Regions from separate parts of the Shewanella sp. ECSMB14101 genome, predicted to be linked through region 2. Evidence: predicted binding sites of a transcription regulator. Region 2 holds the regulator's gene; each other region holds the start of a gene.
The links. Region 2 encodes sigma-54, which starts transcription at its own class of promoters, with help from an activator protein. Its sites were predicted from a motif close to GTTGGCACGNNNNTNGNNT; they were not measured.
Positions count from the first base shown of each region.

Region 1 (3,240 bases), on a different contig from region 2:
CTTGGCCCAGGGGTATTCCAGACTCAAGATGGCCAGACCGATAGGCAGGAGTAACCAGGCAGGACCAGGCAGTATCACCAAGGCGAGTCCGAATAGGCATAACCCTCCGCCGAAAACAGTAATTAAGGTTTTTCTTAGCATAAGCACCTCATGAGTGTGGCCTCTCTTCTATACTTGTTTTGAATGATGTTGCGCATCTATGCCAGTGAAAATATGTAACAAAAGGATTTTAAACGGTTAAGGAAAGTTATCAGGCGGGCAATCGGGGAAACGCGTAGTGATAGGGAGTGATAAGAAAATTCTGCTTTCACATGAGATCCTAAGACTCAAGGCCTGCTTACTTTTGGGCGGGCTGCTGGTTTGCTTAATGCTGAGTATTAGCAGCGTGCGAGCCGATACCCTAAAACTGTCATCCCTTAACTGGCCACCTTATTCTGGTCCCACATTGCCAGAGGGAGGGGCATGTGTGGTCATTGCCCGCGCGGCACTGGCAGCCATGGGCCACGATCTGGTTGTGGATTATTTTCCCTGGAGCCGCACAGTGAGGGTGGTTTCCCGCGATGACTCAGGCTATCAGGGTTATTTCCCCGAATATTATCATCCTACCGATAAGTTTATCTTTTCAGAAGCCATGGGGGAGAGCCCGCTTGGGATCTTAGAGCAGAGCCATCATCCCATTACCTGGTCACGTCTGCAGGATTTAAATGCTTACACTTTAGGTGTGGTGAGAGACTATGTGAATACTCAAGCCTTAGATGAGATGATAGCCATTGGGATCCAACCCGTTGAGCTAGTGAGCTCTGATGAGCACAATATCCGCAAGGTAGCCACGGGGCGGGTGCAAGGCGCGGTAATGGATCGTTATGTCTATCAGTATCTTATCCAGCAACCTCATCTCTCTGAGCTCAAAACCAGATTACAATTTAATAAGCAACTGCTGGAGTCAAAGGCGCTCTATATTGCTTTTCGTAATACACCTGAAGGGCGTCGTTGGCGGGCGCTTTATAATGAGGGACTGGCGCGTATCGAAGTGGAGCAGTTATTGGCGGCCTACCTAGAGAACACAGTTAAGAGTGACTAGGTAGGCCTAAGCGCTTAGGCCTTGGCCGTGATGGTTTGGCCTATGGGGGTCAGGCTTAGCAAGGCCAATTTCAGGTGTTGAATACCGAATGGGATCCCTATGATGGTGATAAAACAAGCCAGTGCATGGGCGATATGTCCGATGGCCAACCAGATCCCAAACAGTAGGAACCAGACGATATTACCTATCATGCCTAGCGGGCCTGTACCTAAGTCGTCAACGCCTTGCAGCGCACGGCGGTTGACATTTTGTTGCCCAAAAGGCCAGAAGGCCATCTCACCAATCACAAAGCAGGCACGGCCAAAAGGGATACCTATGATGCTGATAAAGCAAAGTAATCCCGCTAACCACCAGGCTAGCCCCATCACGAAGCCTCCTAAAAGAAACCATGCAATATTAAAGATTAAGCGCAGTAGTGCCATTGAGTACTCCTTATCTCTGTCGCTAATTATATTTCTCGGGCAAACAAGCCCTTATAGATGAGTTGAACAATACAAAGCGAAATTCATGCCATTTTTTAAAATGTTGTTTTTATTAGCTATTAGGTGTGGTTTGTTCTTGGCTGGTTGACATATTATGCCAATAAACGGTCAAATTACGCATTCACGGTTAATGGGTGTACACTCAGCGCCAGGTTTACCAGAAATGCTTAACGTAATGAAATTAACCCAGACCCCGGTAGAGGCTATCAACATCTGGCAGCATAAGGTGTATGTCAAACGTGACGACTTGCTGCATCCCGAGTTTTCCGGCAATAAGGCCCGTAAGTTTGCCTATTTTCTTAACCATGATTTCCCTGCCGTAAAGTGTCTCATTGGTTATGGGTCACCCCAGGCGAACTCTCTCTATTCCTTATCGGCGCTCGCCAAAATAAAGGGCTGGCAATTGGATTTTTATGTCGATCATCTGCCCACTTATCTGTCTCAGCATCCGAGTGGTAACTACCAAGCGGCGCTCAACAATGGCGCGCAGATCATCGACCTTAGCCAGGCTGAAGACAGGCAAGGGCGAGATACCGACACTTACATTCGTGAGCAGATCCTGACCGGCAGTGAGGAGCAGTTGTTTGTGCCTGAAGGGGGACGTTGCAGCTTTGCCGAACCGGGTGTTGCCCAGCTTGGCCAAGAGATCCTGGCGTGGAAGCGCGAACAGGACTTAAGTGGTCTCTTGGTATTTCTTCCCTCTGGTACAGGCACCACGGCGCTCTATTTACAGAAATATTTTCTTGCCCATGATGCTAGCGTTCGGGTGAAAACCTGTGCCGTAGTGGGAGGCGATGCCTATCTTCGTCAGCAATTTACCCAGTTAGCACCAGATGAATCGCAGCATCCTCAAATTATTGCCATGGATAAGCGTTATCATTTTGGCAAACTCTACTTGGCCTTTTATCAGATGTGGCATGAGGTGAGTGCTACAGGTATCGAATTTGAGCTCTTGTATGATCCCCTGGGTTGGATCTGCCTTAAGCAGCAGTTGCAGCAAGGGTTAGATGAGCCTGTGCTTTATCTGCATCAAGGTGGGCTTTTGGGGAATCAATCTATGTTGCCGCGATACAAGCGCAAGTATGGTGAGTTGTAGCTGGGGTGATTAAAAACCATTTGGCCAGGTCAGTACCTGTGAAAGGGGTACAACCTGAACCAAATGTTATCTGCTGAGTCGTTGACGAATGAAGTCAATCCTACTTGTTGCCTGGGCAACCTTCGATACGGGTGAGAGGAGGTGTATCGAATAGCGGTGAGGTTATTTGTTGCTTGAGAGCAACCATTTCATAAATTGCAGTGCGTCGGTTCGCTTTGCAAAAGTTTGTCTGTTTTTTCCTACGCTATCGGTGAAAGCAATAGAAGATTTATTGACTGAGATTGAGTCCACTGGAAAGTTTACTGTGATCTCATGACCGTTAACTTTGTACGACATAGGCCATACTCCTTTTATCTAAGACTGCGTGTTTGCAGTTGAAATTTAACAAATAATATATCCTTAGCTGTTGCGAAAGATGAATGTGATCCTTTCTGAGACTACCCAGCTTAATTCAAATAATCAAGTGATTGACTTCAACTACGCCGAGATTAAATCGGCGGGATCAATGAGTTACCACTAGACTAGCCACAGTAAATCATCAATAAATGACAATAGTGTGACGAGATGACTGCAATTTGTTG
Region 1 covers NZ_JSFF01000003.1:44,436-47,675, forward strand. The annotation lists gene NY07_RS03845 (PGPGW domain-containing protein) at 1-141, opposite strand, end outside; gene NY07_RS03850 (substrate-binding periplasmic protein) at 368-1,081, shown strand; gene NY07_RS03855 (YccF domain-containing protein) at 1,096-1,503, opposite strand; gene NY07_RS03860 (1-aminocyclopropane-1-carboxylate deaminase) at 1,739-2,659, shown strand.
Region 1: NY07_RS03855 (YccF domain-containing protein) is a predicted target of sigma-54. The motif match lies at 1,578-1,596, and genes of this name have one in related genera.

Region 2 (3,240 bases):
TCTGCGGGTCTCGCTATAGCGCTTGAGCAGCACATTGTCGCTGGAGTTAAGGAAGAAACTTAAGATCTCGGTATCTTTCGGGAGCTTGGCCAGCTGCTTTTCCAACTGGATCTCTTCGCTGGGCATATTGCGCACATCGACGCTAATGGCCACCAGTTCGCTGCGTCCCTTGAGCTGCTCCAGCAGGGATTCCATCATTTGTAGGGGCAGATTATCGACACAGTAGTAGCCGAGATCTTCTAAGACCCTAAGTGCGACAGATTTTCCCGACCCTGAGCGTCCGGATACCAAAACCAATTTCATTGGGTGATCACCTGATAGAGTTCTGACTCATCCTTGGTTTTTCTTAGCTGTTTCATGATCGCCTTGTCATTGAGTTTCTCTGCCATGGCGGCCAGAGTACTGAGATGCTGCTCGCATTGATCTGCGGGCACCAATAATGCAAAAAGGATATCGACGGGCTTATTATCAATGGCATCGAATGCGATTGGTTCAGCACACTTCACCAGTACGGCCACAGGTTGCTCTATGTTCGTCAGCCGTCCGTGAGGAATCGCGATACCATTGCCTATACCTGTGCTGCCCATTTTCTCTCGAGCCAGAAGGCTTTCAAAAATCTCTTGAGAGGAGAGGGTGGGGTACTGGACAGCGGCTAAGTCGCTGATAAGCTCCAGTACCTTTTTCTTACTGCCCGGAGTGGCGCAGGTTGTGCACTCCGGCCGCAGGATGGTACTCAGTTCCATCGTTAATGTTTAGTAAGCTTCTCTTTGTGTTTAATGACCTGACGATCGAGCTTGTCAATCAGGGAGTCTATCGCGGCATACATGTCCGCATGTTCGGATGTTGCGAACACTTCTCCGCCACGGAGGTGTAACTTGGCCTCAACCTTTTGCTGCAACTTTTCGACATTTAATACAACGTGCACATTATTGATCTGATCGAAATGACGTTCAAGCTTTGTGAATTTCTCTTCAACATAGTTTCTTAGAGATTGGGTGATCTCGATATGGTGCCCAGTCAGGTTTATTTGCATAAAGATAGTCCTCCAGTTTCCAGTTACGTGTTATAAGCTCTTACGCTGATTCGAGGGCGGTATAAGCATTGCCTCTCGGTACTTAGCAATAGTGCGACGTGCCACTTTAATGCCTTGTTCAGCTAAGAGTTGAGCCATCTTGCTGTCGCTTAATGGCTTTTTCTGGTTTTCCGCAGCAACTAGCTTCTTAATAAAAGCCCGTATTGCTGTTGAAGAGCACTCTCCACCATCGTCAGTGCCGACATGGCTAGAGAAAAAGTATTTGAGTTCGAAGATCCCTCTCGGGGTATGCATATATTTCTGTGTGGTTACACGGGAGATGGTCGATTCGTGCATCTCCACTGCCTCGGCGATGTCGTTAAGCACCATGGGCTTCATCGCCTCTTCGCCAAATTCGAAGAAACCTTGTTGGAAGTCGACGATGCAGTTGGTGACCTTTAGCAGTGTCTCGTTACGGCTCTCAAGACTCTTGAGGAACCACTTCGCCTCTTGCAGGTGACCACGAATAAACTGACCGTCAGCCTGGCTCTTAGTACTGCGCGCCATGGCCGCATACTGCTGGTTGACGTTGATCTTGGGCATGCTATCGGGATTAAGCTCGACCACCCAGCGTCCCTTCTTCTTGGTGACGGTCACATCAGGGATCACATACTCGTCGCGGCTGGCGGTAATGGCTAGGCCTGGACGGGGGTTTAAAGTTTGAATGAGGGCGATAGCATCTCTTAGCTCATCTTCTTTAAGCTTGGTTTTGCGCATCAAGAGGCGGAAGTCGCGTCCAGCGATGAGATCCAAGTGCTCCTTGATCAACATGCGTGCATTGGCGATATGTGGGGTATCGTCGCTGTATTGGGCCAGCTGAATCGTCAGACACTCGCTGAGATCTCGAGCCGCCACGCCAATGGGGTCGAAGTGCTGTACTCGCTTGAGTACTGCCTCGACCTCATCGAGTTCTATTTCGGGATCGCCCATCGCTTCGAGAATATCCTCGCAGGTTTGGGTCAGGTAACCGCGTTCGTCAATGGCATCTATGATGGCGGTGGCGATGGCCAGATCGTTATCGGAAAAAGGGGTGAGATTCTTCTGCCATTCGAGGTGCTCGTATAGGCCTTCACTGGTCTCGCCCTGAAAAGGCATGTCGTCGTCGCGCATGGCGCCTGAGCTGGAGTTAGGGGAGGCGGTATAGACCTCGTCCCAGGTGGTGTCGACCGGCAGCTCGTCAGGCATAGAGTCTTGAGTCAGGGCGTCTGAGGTCTCGACGCCTGAGTTATCCTGACTCGAATCCAGCTCTATCTTGTCATCATACTTGCTGTCGAAATTGTCGACGGCGGTATCATCTTGTAGTTCGGCACTGGCGCCTTCTTGCTCTTCATCCAACTCCAGTAGCGGATTGGATTCTAATGCTTGTTGGATCTCCTGCTGCAACTCTAGTGACGACAACTGCAACAGACGTATGGCCTGTTGTAGCTGGGGCGTCATGGTGAGATGCTGACCCATTTTGAGCTGAAGTGACGCTTTCATCGTACTGCTATTCCCTTGTTTCTAATTATAAAATGAGAAAGCTCTGGCTAATTGGCCGGACAAATATAAAGGATAGTCCTTATGGCCACAATCTGATATTAGTTTCAGTTTATGGCCCGGTTATAAGATTAACTATAGCTTGAATTGTTCACCTAAGTACACTGCTCGTACTTGCTGATTGTCTAAGATTTCGGCGGGTGTTCCTTCGGCGATCAGATTACCGTGGCTGACGATATAGGCTTTCTCACAGACGTCTAATGTTTCGCGCACATTATGGTCGGTGATCAACACACCTAGGCCACGGTTTTTGAGTTGCTCGATGATCTTCTTGATGTCGATGACCGAGATAGGGTCGACACCGGCGAAGGGTTCATCGAGCAGAATAAATTTCGGGTTCGCGGCCAGGGCCCTGGCGATCTCTACCCGGCGACGTTCACCGCCCGACAAGGCCATACCGTGGCTGTCACGGATATGGGTAATATGAAACTCTTCCAGAAGATGTTCCAACTCCTCTTCGCGGCCATCGTTATCCAGATCGCTGCGAGTCTGCAGCACGGCCATGATGTTGTCGCGTACCGAGAGTTTGCGAAAGATGCTGGCTTCCTGGGGCAGGTAACCTATGCCTTTACGGGCGCGAAGGTGCATGGGGTCGAGGGTGAGGTCGTCATCATCGATATAGATGCGTCCCT
Region 2 covers NZ_JSFF01000013.1:24,282-27,521, reverse strand. The annotation lists gene rapZ (RNase adapter RapZ) at 1-303, opposite strand, end outside; gene ptsN (PTS IIA-like nitrogen regulatory protein PtsN) at 300-743, opposite strand; gene hpf (ribosome hibernation promoting factor) at 746-1,033, opposite strand; gene NY07_RS11115 (RNA polymerase factor sigma-54) at 1,064-2,551, opposite strand; gene lptB (LPS export ABC transporter ATP-binding protein) at 2,684-3,240, opposite strand, start outside.

Region 3 (3,240 bases), on a different contig from region 2:
AAATTCCGCTAATCATCTCAGATATTGAGATGCCAGAGATGGATGGTTATACCCTGACGGCGGAGATTCGTGATAACCCTAAATTGAAAGATATTAAGGTTGTACTGCACACCTCGCTCAGCGGTGTATTCAATCAGGCGATGGTGGAGAAGGTGGGCGCTAATGATTTTATTGCGAAATTTAATCCTGATGAGTTAGCGGCTGCGGTTAACAAGCATCTTAGTTTGTAATTTGACCTAAGTCGGTCCTAAGCCTAAGTTTGATAAGTTTAAACTTGTATCAGTGACTTAGCTAATGTATAACGCTGAGCTCTGTCATGCTTGCTATAGTGTATGTTGTAGCCTGTTTTATTTTTTGATATTGGGATATCAAGGTGCCGAATAAATCACTTGCCGAAGCTGAGTACAACCAATTTAAATTGTTTCTGGAGCAACACAGCGGCATCGTGTTGGGTGACAATAAGCAATATTTGGTTCGTAGCCGACTCGCACCTTTGATGGGTAAGTACAACCTTCCTTCCTTGTCTGAGGTGGTTAAGCATTCCATGAAGCCCACCGAGCGTCAGCTTAGGGCTGAAGTGATCGATGCTATGACCACCAACGAAACCTTGTGGTTTCGCGATCGTTATCCTTTTGAGCTGTTAGGCAATAGTTTACTCCCTGAATATGCCCGTTTAGGGCGGCCGCTTAAGATCTGGTCTGCCGCCTGTTCATCTGGACAAGAGCCTTATTCATTGGCGATGACTATCTTGGAATATCAGCAGCGTAAGCCAGGAGCCTTACCTGGCAGTGCGACCATATTAGCGACAGACTTGTCCCCCTCCATGCTAGAGCGTTGTAAAGCCGCGGAATACGATAACCTGGCCTTGGGACGAGGATTATCTGATGAGCGCAAGCGTCAGTTTTTTGAACCAGGAGCCAACGGCTCTATGGTGGTGAAGGCTAATGTTAAGCGTTTGGTGAATTTTAGAGCTCACAACCTGCTGGAAAGCTACACTCTGCTCGGTAAGTTCGACATTATTTTTTGCCGTAATGTGCTTATCTATTTTGCCCCAGAGGCAAAGGCCAAGATATTGCGGCAATTTGCTGCCGCCCTTAATCCTAAAGGGATACTGTTTTTGGGGGCATCTGAGTCGATTGCCGGTTTGACCGATGAATTTGATATGGTGCGATGTAATCCCGGGATCTACTATCAAAAGCGTACTTAAGACGCTAATTACCTGAGTTAGCAATAAACCTCTCTAATGCCAGCCTCTGCTGGCATTTTTTATGCTTCGCCTTTATCTCTGCTTTTCGTTTGAATGGTTTTTATTGGCACAAGTATTGCTTTGTTTATGGCATTCGTGTGAGGAGGCAATTTTATGGCGATTAGTTTCGATAAGGCATTGGGGGTACATCAGTATACGCTGGGTATACGCTCGGCGCGTGCCGAGGTGATCTCATCTAACATAGCAAATGCCGATACCCCTCATTACAAAGCTAAAGATCTGGATTTTGATAAGGCACTTCAAGCGGCTCGCACGGCTCAAGGTGGGCTGGAGATGAGTCGCAGCGACGTAAAGCATTTCGACTTGGCGGCCTTATCAAAGCAACACATTAGTTATCGGGTGCCTAACCAACCCGACACAGGCGACGGCAATACCGTTGATATCCAGCAGGAGCAGTCTGAGTTTATGCAGAATGCCCTCGAGTATCAAATGTCGTTGGGTTTTCTTGACGGTAAGTTTTCCGGCTTGAAAAAAGCACTTAAAGGAACCTAATCATGAGCCTCTTTAATATATTCAATGTGGCGGGCTCAGGCATGTCAGCGCAGTCGGTAAGACTAAATACCACTGCCAGCAACATTGCCAACGCCGATTCAGTCTCCAGTAGCATAGATAAGACCTATCGTGCTCGTCACCCTGTGTTTGAGGCTGAGTTGGCCAAGGCAAGTCATGAGCAGCAAACCAGTCAGTCCGTTAAAGTCGCCGGCATAGTGGAGAGCGATAAACCGTTACAGAAAGAGTATTCACCCGATCATCCATTAGCCGATGCTGACGGTTTTATTTATAAGCCTAACGTCAATGTGATGGAGGAGATGGCCAACATGATCTCAGCCTCACGTTCCTATCAGATGAACGTACAGGTGGCTGAAGCGGCAAAATCTATGCTGCAACAGACCTTACGCATTGGCAAATCCTAGGGGGTAGGTTGTGAGCCTAGTTAATCCATTAAATAGCCAGGTTTCTCAGAGCTCAGCTACGCAGAGCAGTAAATCTGTGTCGCCCCAGGCGTCGAGTAGTCAACAGGCTACTCAGACCACGGGTAATCCGTTTCTTGACAGTATGCGTCTGCAAGAGAAGTCATCAATTCCTGAAGCTAAGAGCCAGGAGCTGACTCAAGAGGATTTCTTCTCCTTACTCAGTCAGCAGCTATCGATGCAAGATCCTTTCAAGCCGGTGGATAACGACCAGATGATCGCGCAGATGGCCTCGTTCTCGACCGTAGATGGCATCAGCAAGCTTAATGAAGAGATTGTTAACCTCAATACTGTGATGACCTCGAGTCAGGCACTGCAGGCATCTGGGTTGGTCGGGCAGAAGGTGTTGATCCCCTCTGATACCGGGCATATCTCAGCCGAAGACCCGGTATTGAAAGGGGTGATCAGTACCCCAGAGCCGATCGAGTCAATCACGGTACGCATCGAAGATGAAAAGGGGCAACTGATTAAGACCTTTACCGTCGATGGAAGTGATGGCGGCAATATCGATGTGGCCTGGGATGGTCTTGATAAGAATGGCGAACCTGTTGCTAGCGGCAATTACGCCATCAAGGCATCGGGCAAGGTAGATGGTAAGAGTGAAGATTTAGCCGTATCGACTTACGCTCACGTGACGAGTGTTTCCCTAGGAACGGCAAGTACCGGGGCGATTCTGAATCTCAGAGGCATAGGCGGTATCAAACTCGGTGATGTTCTGGCCGTGTCTGAAACCTAGACAAAGCAGAGCGTTAGGGCATTCGGTCCAGAACAGATTACAAATTTTTAGTGAGGTGATTTATGTCATTTAACATTGCATTGAGTGGTATCGCGGCGGCGCAAAAAGATCTCAATACCACGGCGAATAACATAGCCAACGTCAACACCACAGGTTTTAAAGAGTCGCGCGCAGAGTTTGCCGACGTCTATGCCAGCTCAATTTTTGCCAACAGCAAAACGACAGTCGGTGGCGGTGTTACTACGGCGCAGGTGGCGCAGCAATTC
Region 3 covers NZ_JSFF01000005.1:9,708-12,947, reverse strand. The annotation lists gene NY07_RS06140 (chemotaxis protein CheV) at 1-230, shown strand, start outside; gene NY07_RS06135 (CheR family methyltransferase) at 368-1,207, shown strand; gene flgB (flagellar basal body rod protein FlgB) at 1,361-1,759, shown strand; gene flgC (flagellar basal body rod protein FlgC) at 1,762-2,181, shown strand; gene flgD (flagellar hook assembly protein FlgD) at 2,324-2,974, shown strand; gene flgE (flagellar hook protein FlgE) at 3,037-3,240, shown strand, end outside.
Region 3: flgB (flagellar basal body rod protein FlgB) is a predicted target of sigma-54. The motif match lies at 1,310-1,328, and genes of this name have one in related genera.

Region 4 (3,240 bases), on a different contig from region 2:
AGGTGGTGGCTGGCTAAATACGGCGGACTATTGCATTGTGGTTATTTACCAGCACAACACGCCCACCTTTATAGCGATTACAAAGAGGTTTTGCGCGAAATGCAGAGCAAGGTTAAAGCCCATAAGTCAGACATTGGGTTAAAGCCAGATTTTGCAGTCAATATCAGGAACCCGTTCACCCAATAGCTATTTACTAACTTATCCGCAATCAGACACAAAAAAGCCCAGAGCTAAGACTGGGCTTACTTTTCACACGAATAAAACTTATGTTTCACGGGTGGTTTATAGGTGGTTTTTGATGATCAATGTTCGTGTAAGCTATTGTTATAAAATGATAAATCACACCTAATGGTCTCCCCACAGGGACTCGAACCCCGATCGATCGCTTAGGAGGCGACTGCTCTATCCTGTTGAGCTATAGGGAGACGCAAGTGATTATACTGTTTTTCATCACGATGAAAAGGCTTTAGATTTAGTTGCTTAATTAGTGCGCTAAACCAAGCTAGATTTTAATCGCGATGTCGTTAATTTGTATGTTGATGGCCCCATTGGCACCTTGCAACAATGCGGTAGCGCTTTCTTGGGTGACCTGTTCTATGGTTATTTTTGCGCGAGATTCGCTGGCAACGGCGCGCATATTATCCAGGCGGTCTGGTAGATTTTGCTGAAGTACCAATTGGAACTGATCACCGACTTTAACGCCATGGTTACGGCCCAGATTGATGATCACCCGGTTATCGACGCGTGAGACCACTTGACCCAATAAGGGACGGCAGTTGAGCACCTTGTCGATATCCTCACCGGCTTGGCTCAATAGGGTTTCGATATTCTTGCCATAGCTAGAGGCCCAGAAACGATTGCTTTGGGCCGGTACTGTGGCCTGGCGCTCAAATTCCCATGGCGCTGGAGCGTCATAGTACTCACTCCAGATTTGTTCGCCGCTGATACCATGGTAAAGAGATAGCCTTAGCTGAAATTGACGCTGAGGGTAGTTGTTCCACATTCCAAAAAGACCGCTTTCTTCAGGCTCTGTTGATATATCAAGAATTTCGGGTAGCAATATATATTGGCTGTCGGTGATCTCGCTGAGCCAGCTGGGGAGTCGGTAGCCACGAATGTCGATCAAAGACTGCTCAATATCGAGTCGCTCATTGGCATGAACATGGGCAAAGCTTGCTTTACCTTGACGATCTATAATGGTGCCAAGTTTTTCAGACAGCGCCTTTTCAAAGTTTCCCAAATTGCCATACCTTAATTGGGTTCGATCGGCGATTTGTGCCTGAGGCACTAAAATGGCGGCTTTAAGCTGTGGTTGACAGCTGGGGAGGTCATTGTTTTGCATCACGTCGACGCGCAGCTTCAGGGTCAGTTTGTCGCCTTGGATCTGCTCGCTGATCAGTTCGACCTGACCCTGTTGGCTCAGGGAAAGCTCGGCTTGAGTGAGTTGACCATTTTGGGTGCGCTGCACGCTGGTAAACTGGCCGCCAGAGCGTAATGTGACATAGCTTAGAGCCTGTGCAATGGCATCTTCGCGGGCCTTGGTAATATTGCCGTTGATGATTTTGGCTTCGCCCTCAGCCTCTAGCCATTGCGCCATCACATGAGTGTGAAAGCTGGCAAGTAACAGCAATATTAAGTGGAGTCGTTTCATTGTATCGTCTCAATTGAGCAGATTAATCCAGTACGGGGTGCCAAAATGCTGACAGTTTCGCACCCTTTTTCATGTTCCTGATTGATTGAATAAGCTCAAAGCAATATCCGTGCCTGAGTTTAACCTCTCTGTCGGAGAGGCTATGGCATTCGATAGTACCTAGGCTTATGACTACTTCATTATGGGTTAATCCTGTAATGAGCCAAAGTCGAGCAAGTCTTTGCGCGTAAGGAGAACATCCATAGGTTATGGCATATATATTGCTGCATAATTGCCAATAGGTTTGGCTGGCCGAATATATGACGCCGCCAAGTTGGTATATTGGTTCACGCCAATATCGAGAAACCATGGGACATCAAGATGCGAAACGCTTTGATAATATCTTCCCTCATGCTGGTAGCAGCCTGTGCGGCAAATGAGAGTGATACGCCGACTTTGCAGAGCGGCAATAGTTTGCCTGCCAGTTCGGCAGTGATTCATTTGACCCAGCAGCTGGCTAATGAGCTAGTGCGTCAAAACGATCAGCTGACGCCTAAGCAGCCCCTGTTGGTTGCGACACCTGTATTATTGGACAACCTCAAGACAACCAATGCACTGGGGTTACAGATACAGCAGGGATTGATTGCGGCCATGCACGACCATCAGTTTAATCTGGTGGATATTAACGTAGGTGAGAACCTGCGGGTGACTGAGCAGGGAGAGCTTATCTTGACCCGTGATTGGCGTCAGCTGCCGACGGATCTGCCCGTAGAGCATGTATTGGCCTCGACCATGAGCCTTAACCCCAATGGGGTGGTGATTAATAGTCGCATAGTGAATGTGACCAATAATCGCGTTGTTTCTGTGGCAGGGGCGAGTGTGGGTCAGTCAGAGCTGGCAGATTATCTTAGCCTGTCAGAAAAGGTGACTTCCCAAGGTGGTGTGCTTTTTCGTTACAGCGCCGAAGGGCAGGCTGATGTGCAGATTAAGGGGGTTAACCAATGAGAATCATGATAGTGGCATTGCTGCTTATGCTAGGTGGATGTGCCTCTCAAGATAGATATATCCAATGGGAAACCCAGGCGCCGGAGAGTTTTCCTAAATTAACCGCTATTGGTTATGCGCCGCTGGCGACCCAGCCAGCAAAAGAGGCCTCTCAACGGGTATTGATGGCAATGCAGGCGTCTAAGATAGCTGCCTACCGAGAGCTGGCCGAGCAGGTGTATGGCCAGCAGTTGTCAGCCTCGAGCAATGTAAAAGATTGGATGTTATCCGATGACAATATTCAGGCCTCGGTGAGCGGCGTCATTCGCGGCGCGAAGGTAGTGAAGAGTTATCCGGCCGGCGATCATTATGTCACTGAGCTTGAGCTTGATTTTCAGCAGGTTTGGGCCTTATACCAACAGCAGAATCGGCCGCAAACAGTGAAGGAAGTGACCTATTTTTAAGTGCGATAGGGAACTGAATTAGTCAACTACATCAGCCAAATAAAAAAGCCTCTTTAAAGAGGCTTTTTTATGTCTTCAGATTTACTATGAGCCGTGACTTTTTGGAAACCTGGCTTCAGAGCAATAACTAGGCTTTCAGGTTATTGCCAAGCGTCGAGATGG
Region 4 covers NZ_JSFF01000005.1:15,396-18,635, reverse strand. The annotation lists gene NY07_RS06180 (hypothetical protein) at 1-186, shown strand, start outside; tRNA gene NY07_RS06175 (tRNA-Arg) at 350-425, opposite strand; gene NY07_RS06170 (flagellar assembly protein FlgT) at 503-1,651, opposite strand; gene NY07_RS06165 (FlgO family outer membrane protein) at 2,012-2,635, shown strand; gene NY07_RS06160 (LPP20 family lipoprotein) at 2,632-3,078, shown strand; gene NY07_RS06155 (flagella synthesis protein FlgN) at 3,206-3,240, opposite strand, start outside.
Region 4: NY07_RS06170 (flagellar assembly protein FlgT) is a predicted target of sigma-54. The motif match lies at 1,750-1,768, and genes of this name have one in related genera.